2 regions of the Neobacillus sp. SM06 genome follow, and region 1 is predicted to be linked to the other one. Evidence: riboswitches for the same ligand, from Rfam matches in the RefSeq annotation. Region 1 holds a riboswitch; the other holds the start of a gene.
The links. Region 1 has a riboswitch for cyclic di-AMP ahead of ACQYAD_RS10970 (SLC13 family permease). Riboswitches for the same ligand answer to the same signal wherever they lie in the genome.
Positions count from the first base shown of each region.

Region 2: another riboswitch for cyclic di-AMP. It lies ahead of ACQYAD_RS01480 (APC family permease); the one in region 1 lies ahead of ACQYAD_RS10970 (SLC13 family permease).

Region 1 is NZ_JBNWEO010000015.1:277,450-281,643, forward strand. Features, by position in the region: gene ACQYAD_RS10965 (nitrate/nitrite transporter) at 74-1,609, opposite strand; cyclic di-AMP (ydaO/yuaA leader) riboswitch at 1,905-2,047, shown strand; gene ACQYAD_RS10970 (SLC13 family permease) at 2,151-3,431, shown strand; gene ACQYAD_RS10975 (TrkH family potassium uptake protein) at 3,470-4,194, shown strand, end outside.
Region 2 is NZ_JBNWEO010000007.1:69,147-73,340, forward strand. Features, by position in the region: gene ACQYAD_RS01480 (APC family permease) at 59-1,882, opposite strand; cyclic di-AMP (ydaO/yuaA leader) riboswitch at 2,124-2,262, opposite strand; gene ACQYAD_RS01485 (hypothetical protein) at 2,417-2,896, opposite strand; gene ACQYAD_RS01490 (hypothetical protein) at 3,452-3,814, shown strand.

The DNA.
Region 1 (4,194 bases):
GTGAACGGAGAGAAATGGACATAAAGTTGTAAAAATATCTTCTCAGAGGGATGGATCAATTAAAAAAAGGTCCTCAAGAAGAAGACCTTTTTGCAGATGGTTTTAAATCCTTTACTACGTCTTGTTTTAACTCATTAAACATACCCACAAAATTTTTAGTTTCGCCTGCATCATTTTTAATAGCGGAAATGGTTAACCATTCTAAATAAACGTCTTGATTTTTTCGCTTATTCCAAATTGGTCCTTGCCATGAGCCATTGCTTCGTAAATTTTCCCACATTTTGTGATAAAACTCATTAGTATGCTCACCTGACTGAAGAACGCTTGGCGTTTTTCCTACAACCTCATCCTGCGAGTAGCCGGTAATTTTAGAAAATGCAGGATTGACCATTTGAATGACACCGTTAGCATCTGTGACGATAATTCCTTCTGTGGTTGATTTAATAATTTTTGCTGAGATTTCAAGCTTTTCCTGATAAAACAGCCATACAACCAAAATTAAACTTGCGAGGGAAAACTCTGACAATGACATAAACCCTATCGCATAATGACCAGTTAAATTAAATAGGATGGTCAGAATCAATGGCGGGAAGAATCCGCCCAACCCTCCCATTGCAGCAACGATTCCGTTAACAATTCCTGCTTGTTTCGTAAAATAAAAAGGTACCAATTTAAAAATCGCCCCATTGCCGATTCCTGCACAAAAAGAAACGAGCAGGCTGCCGAACGAATAAATGGGCAGGGAAGGTGTAAAGGATAACAAAAATCCTGCAAAAGTCAGCCCAAAAAAGACGCCTATTAATATAAGAAAAGGGTTAATTTTGTCCCCAAGCCAGCCCCCGACTGGACGGAATAGTGTCGCGACAACGATAAATCCCGCAGTCCGCAGCCCGGCATCGACTTTTGACAATTCAAAATGATTCACCAAGAAAGACGGCAGATAAATCGTGAATGCAACAAATGCTCCAAAAGTAATGAAGTAAAACAAGCTTAAAAACCACAGTTTTGGATTTTTGTATACCTCTTTTATTTGCTCTGTTAATGGATTATTGACTTTTTTCTCATGCCGGTCTCCGAAAAGAAAATTTATAAGAGCAAAAACAAGAACAAGAACAAGAAAAATTTTAATCGTTGATCTCCATCCGAAAGCATTTGCGATAACAGGTGCGGCAAACGAGGTTACAGCTGTACCGATATTTCCGGCACCGTAAATGCCATTAATGAAACCATGCCTTTCTTTCGGGTAGTATTTAGGCAAGGAAGTTACCCCGACCGAAAAGATTGCACCGCCGACACCCAGAAGAAATCCCCCTAGCAATAGCAAAAGTAAAGTGTTGGCGAAGCTAATGATAAAAATGGGGGCAAGCATAACTAAAAAGCTGATTGTAAATAATGTACGCGCCCCAAAGCGGTTAGTCCAGTACCCGATTGGCACTCGAAGAATGGAACCGAGAATGACTGGAACTGCTGTCACCCAAGCTTGCTGGGGAGATGTTAACTGGATATCCGATTTTATAAAAGGCATTAATGAAGACAGAAGCACCCAAACCATAAATCCTGCAATTAGACTCGATGTTTGAATGACTAATTGTTTTGTTCCTTGATTCATGAAAATCCTCCTTTTAACCCGATTAATCGTAGATTGCCCAATCAAAAAGGGATCATCCAATGCTTGAAGGTGATTTTATTATAAAGAGAAAACCAAATGGAAAGATGTGAAGTATGATACAAATTTGTACACATTGCCGCTATTTACATTCGGCGCTATTAAAATTTTGGTCAACACAGTCTTTGTATAAATCATATAGGTAGAGCGGAAAAAATTTTTTCAATAAATAAGGCTTTAATGTGTGAAGGGATTGTTTACATTCGTTCATTGGAGTAGTATATTTTTCCTTGTACATATGAAATGATCGCTGAATCAAATTTGAGCGGGGGAACCACATTGGCTAATTTTTAGCCGGTTTGGGGCGAATCCTTTTTAAGGTAGGGTTTGTTGAGAATCCGAGTCCGTCAGCTAACCTCGTAAGCGCAGGGAAATGGTTTTCTTAGTTTTAGACACTAAGGGGTTCCCTAGTGTTTTTTTGCTTTATGGATGGAAAGAATACAACTTCCTAGAACAGCAAGATTTAGAAACAGGAGTGAAATGAATGGGAACACAGGAACTAATTGCTTTAGTCATTTTTCTATTTACTTATGCCATGATCATTTCAGAACAAATTCATCGAACGACGATTGCGATGCTCGGTGGCTTGCTAATGGTTGCACTAGGAATTCTTGATCAAAAAGCAGCCATTCACTATATTGATTTCAATACAATTGGCTTGCTTGTCGGAATGATGGTGATCGTTGGAATAACCGCTCAAACTGGCGTTTTTGAGTATATCGCCATCTGGTCAGCACAAAAAGTGAAGGGGGATCCAATTAAAATTTTAGTGGCATTAAGTGTTTTTACAGCTATTGCTTCCGCCTTTTTAGACAATGTAACAACGGTTTTACTTGTTGTCCCGGTGACATTAAGCATTACAAACCAACTGAAAGTAGGTCCGATTCCGTATTTGTTATCGGAAGTATTTGCGTCAAATATTGGTGGAACGGCGACTATGATTGGCGATCCGCCTAATATTATGATCGGCAGTGCGGTAAAGGGACTAACATTTAATGCGTTTATCAAGAATTTAACGCTCATTAATCTATTGATCTTGATTGTCACGATCGCTCTTTTAGTTGTTTTTTATCGCAAACAGCTGCGTACAACAATGAAGTACAAAGAAGAGCTACTAAAAAAAGATGCCCACAAAGAATTAAAGGATCCGGTTTTGCTGAAAAAAAGTTTGCTCATTATTTTTCTAACGTTGGTCGGATTTTTTAGCCACCAGTTTACCCATCTGGAAACGGCGACCATTGCGTTAATTGGCGCATTTTTATTACTCCTTGTCACCGGTGACAAATATTTGGCAGTTGCCTTGGAAAAAATAGAATGGACGACCCTTTTCTTTTTTATTGGATTGTTTGTGATTGTAGGGGGACTCGTCGAAACCGGTTTAATTGGGGCGCTGGCGAAAAAAGCGATGTCCTTAACAGGTGGAGAATTAAAATCGACCACTTTTCTTGTACTGTGGATGAGCGCGCTCATTTCTGCTTTTGTCGACAATATTCCATTTGTCGCTACAATGATACCGCTCATAAAAGAAATGGGGACTCTAGGAATTACGAATTTGGATCCGCTTTGGTGGAGTTTGTCCCTTGGTGCGTGCTTGGGCGGGAATGGCACATTAATCGGCGCCAGCGCCAATCTAGTTGTTGCTGGGATTGCTTCAAAGAATGGCCATCATATTTCATTTATGCGATTTTTGGTGATCGGTTTTCCAATCATGATTGTTTCCATTTTAATTTCAACGGTTTATGTTTATTTTCGTTATTTGATGTAAATGTATAGGGTAAATGAAAATTGCTGGGAGGAAAAATAGTGAGGAAAAAATTTTATTTTGACCCTCCTAAAATACTCGTTTTGGGATTTGGTGCGATTATTCTTATAGGTGCAACCTTGTTAACTTTGCCGATATCGACAGTAGATGGCAAAGGCTTATCATTTTTAAATGCGCTTTTTACAGCAACCTCTGCCACTTGTGTTACAGGGCTCGTTGTTGTCGATACTGGATCAACGTTTACCATCTTCGGCCAAGTGGTTATTTTATCGATGATTCAAATAGGCGGACTTGGATTTATGACATTTGCCACTTTGTTTGCTTTCCTTTTGGGAAAAAGAATTTCCTTAAAAGAAAGAATCCTGCTGCAAGAGTCATTGAATAATTTGTCCATGGAAGGCGTGGTTCGATTAGCAAGACGGATTCTAATTTTTACTGCGGTTATTGAACTTACTGGAGCCATGTTGCTTTCTATTCGTTTTTCTTTTGATATGCCCATTGGAAAAGCAATCTATTTTGGCATTTTCCACTCAATCTCACTTTTTAACAATGCCGGTTTTGATATTATGGGTGACTTTCGCAGTTTAACAGGTTATGTTCAAGACCCGGTCGTTAACTTAACAGTTGATGCATTGATTGTTCTTGGCGGAATTGGGTTTATTGTTTTGAACGAATTATTTGAGTACAGGCAAGTGCGGAAATTATCGCTGCATACGAAAGTAGTACTGCTGACGACAGCTGTGTTAATCATTGCAGGAACAATTGG
Region 2 (4,194 bases), on a different contig from region 1:
CTATTCTTTTTTATTCATCACAAAAAGCCCAATGGCTTCACCATTGGACTTTTCTTATTTAATCATTTAAACGAAATGGAACGGTAGCGACAACCACGTCTTTTCTTGCAAAAAGGATCGCACGGATCCGAAATGCTGATTGATTGTGTAAAAGGCGATGCCACCATTTTCGTGTTATAAACTCAGGTAAGAGCACAGTGATTTTCATTTTTTTACCATACCGATTTTCAGCGCGTCCGATAAATTCAATTAACGGCTTAATAACAGTACGGTAACGCGAAACGACGACTACCAAGCGCACTCCTGGATTCCACTTTTCCCATTTTTCCTCCATTTTTTTCGCATCTTCTGGAGAAAAAGCCACATAAAACGCTACAACATTCGGAGTAAGGGATTTTGCAAAGGCAATGGTTGATACTACCACTTTATGAATACCTGCCACGGGAATGATGATTACGGTATCCGCTGTCTCAATTGGCGCTGTTAAATCGACTTTCAGTTGCTTCGCCACATTTTGATAATGATGGTTAATTTGAGTGATCAACAACAATAAGAGCGGGGTGATGATAATGACGATCCAGGCCCCTTCTTGAAATTTAGTTATACTAAAAATGATGACAACGAAGAATGTGACAACTGCTCCCACTCCATTAATGAAAGCTTTCCGTTTCCATTTTTGAGACTTTTCTCTGCTCCATTTTAAAACCAACCCTATTTGCGCCATCGTAAAAGACAAGAACACGCCGATCGCATATAAAGGAATCAACGCTTCCGTTCTGCCACGAAATACAATTAATAAGATACTCGATAATACACCGAGTGTAATGATTCCATAGTTAAAAGCCAACCTTTCCCCTCGATTACTGAACATCCTCGGCATATTCTTATCTTGTGCCATAATCGATGCCAGAATAGGAAATCCATTAAAACTTGTATTCGCCGCCAATATTAAAATCAGCATAGTGGCAAACTGAATGATATAGAAAAATACTCCCCTGCCAAAAGCATCCGCTGCAACCATTGATAAAACAGTCTTCGTCCCTGTTGGATCCGGTTGAATCGAATAAGCTTGCGAAAGAATGGTCACGCCGCCAAAAATTACTGCCAGTAACGCACCTAATGTGAGCATTGTCCTTTTAGCATTTCTCTGAGCCGGATTTCGAAAATGCGGTACAGCATTGGAAATTGCTTCAATCCCGGTGACTGCTGAACATCCTGATGAGAAGGCCTTTAACAAAACAAACCACGTCAAGCTGGCTGGGATTTCAGTAGGAATGGAAACGCGGTAGGCTGCCGATCCTGCACCCGTTGCCCAATCAAATAAGCCTTTTCCAACCAGAGCAATCATACAAAAAATAAATAAATACGTAGGCAAGGCAAATACGTTTCCCGATTCCGATGTCCCGCGAAGATTCATCCAGACCATAAACCAAGTAAAAAGAAGTCCGATCGGAACAATCCATTGGGCTAAAGCCGGAAAAGCTGACGTAATCGCAAGTACACCCGCAGAGACCGAAACAGCAACCGTTAAGGTGTAGTCGATCAACAACGATACGCCTGCCAAACGACCCCACATCACCCCTAAGTTTTCTTTTGCAACCATATAGGCTCCCCCGCCCTGGGGATATGCATCGATCACTTGCCGATAACTAATAATGAGAATCGTAATTAGCAAAATAATAGCAGCTGCAATCGGCAAGGAAAAAGAGAATGCAAAGGCTCCAACTGTTGCAAGTTCAAGCAAAATCATTTCCGTTCCATAAGCGACTGATGAAAGAGCATCCGATGATAGAATCGGTAGAGCCTTCCATATCGGCATTTTTTCACCTTCTGCTTCTTCGGATTTCAACGGACGGCCAAATAGTAACCGTTTAAATGTCATGATCGTTCACCTTTCCTAATGTATCCCCATATTCTTGGCATTAAATAAATATAAGTTTGCCAAATAATCCATCTTAACTGAGTACAACATTTTTTGTTTTCGTTAATTCACTAATGACCCCTTCCCTTTAGCAGACATCCTTTTAAAATTTTGACAATAAAAAAAGGCCACACAAAATGAAAAATGTCTTTTTTTGTAAAAAAATACACAAAAAAAGCACCTTTCAAAAGGTGGTCTTCTGACCTCCTTCGCTTTTAGCCGACGAAGTTAGCTGACGGGTTAGGATGGCGAAAGAGTTTACATCCCTTCTACGAATTAGTAGAATTAACCCCAAAAAAGTGGTTCCTCCGTTCCCTTTCAGGATTAGGCGAATATGAAATTGCTTCCTTTGAGCATGATATTACTCCGAAGAAACCATCTTGTAAAGGATAAAAATAACGCAAAAACAAACGAATGAATTGAATGGGGTCGAATAAAACGTTTTCACTTCAAAAAAACTTGATCCTGCTCTTCCTTACACTATTTTTTACAATTTCAAAGCGTTTGCTCCCTAATTCTTTTTGTTTTTTCGTATAAATACTGTACGCCATATAATAAATACGCTTTGTAGTGCAGGTAGATAAAAAACTGAAAATGATTTAACCGATTGAGAGCGACAATTTTTAATTTTTTAAGAATATCAATCAAAAGAAAGGCAAAGAACCCATCTGAAATAACATTGAGCAAGACAAATTTTTTGAAGTTTCCGTAAGAAGATTTAAGCAGCCACATCGAAACCGGCATATATGGACCAATACTAAAGGGGAGCTCATCCTTTAGAAATGATTTTCGCCGATCGTAAAATTTCCACCACTTTCTCTTATGGCCATACAGATGATTTAGGATCTCAAAAACAACAATAAAAACGCCTGCAACAGAATAACGCTTTAGACTACGCTTTCCCATAAAGATTAACGATAACCAAGGAATCATAATAATTGACAGATTAAACAGAAAATGCCTCTTCGATACCATAAACGATTTCACCTCATTCTTCTTTTCTATTCCCTTTTAAAATGCCCAAAACCATTAAAAAATACCAAATTTTGAAGTGATCCTTTCTTATCCCAACTAAATCCAAAGTCCGGGTGATCACCTGCGTCGAAAAGCTTTTTAATGACCCTTTCCTTTTATGCAGTAGTTCCATATATAAAAAGAGAGAAAACGAATAGGAGTTGATTCAATGTCCGGCTTGGTAAAATTAACGAAGGATTTTCCAATGATGAATGATGGTTTAATGTTACAGCTTTCCGGCTATATGTCTCGATTTTGCTGAAGGTAGCATACGAAGATGGAATTGTTGTGAATGGATGAGGTTACAAAATGGTCAGTACATAAGAGCTTATTCCCAGTTAAGCGAAGATCTGGTGTACATAGAAGGAAGAGCCAAAAAGGCATTGGCCAAAAGTACGGTCAAACACGAGTCAATAAATTGGTAACAAAGGGGTTCTTACCGCTGAGGTCACGCCTAGGTTTTCCTCACCTTTTATATTGCCCATACGTATCCTAACTATCGGGAGGTGAAATGCAGTGGCTACAAGCAATGCAATTGTATATGTTGGGCAAATGGGGGCAGACACATTTACTCAAGCTTTAAATGGTGTATTATATACAGAGAATCAAATTGGCTTTATGGCAGATCGAATTTTATGGACTGAAGGACAAATCGGTGAAATGGCGAACCGTATTGTCTATGTAACAGAATTTAGTCAATTTAACACAATAAAAGCAATGTATATGGTGATGTCAATGTCTTTTATGGGTATGGACTCCACAATGAACAATATGTTCAAATATGCGATCACCGTGAACCCGGTTAGTTATATTCCTTGGTTGAGGTCAGTTCCTTATCAGACAGGACAGTATTTTCCCTCTCCTTTTTATGATAGATAGTATTAAAAAATGGAAATCCGGTGAAGCGGATCTTTTCAAAGGATTCCGCTTTTTCCCTTTTGATTCAATCTTGTACATCCCTAGTCGATGATAATCATCATATTGACAAAACTCGAAGTTTTTTGAATCAAGATCTATTTTACAGCATTCTGGAAAATGGTCGGTATTTCTGGCCATTTTCAAATAAGCCTCCGATTCAATGATAACTTGCGTTTATCATTCTATTTTAACAGATTTAATGCGGCCAGGGAGAGGCAGCTATTACTCTTCTGTATACTGCTCCCCACAAGCCGTATGTGGTTTGTCAGTGCATTTTTATAAAAAACGGGAAGTACTCTGAATGGTTTTATTCTTGGAGGAGTCTCTGCAGCGGGATTTGT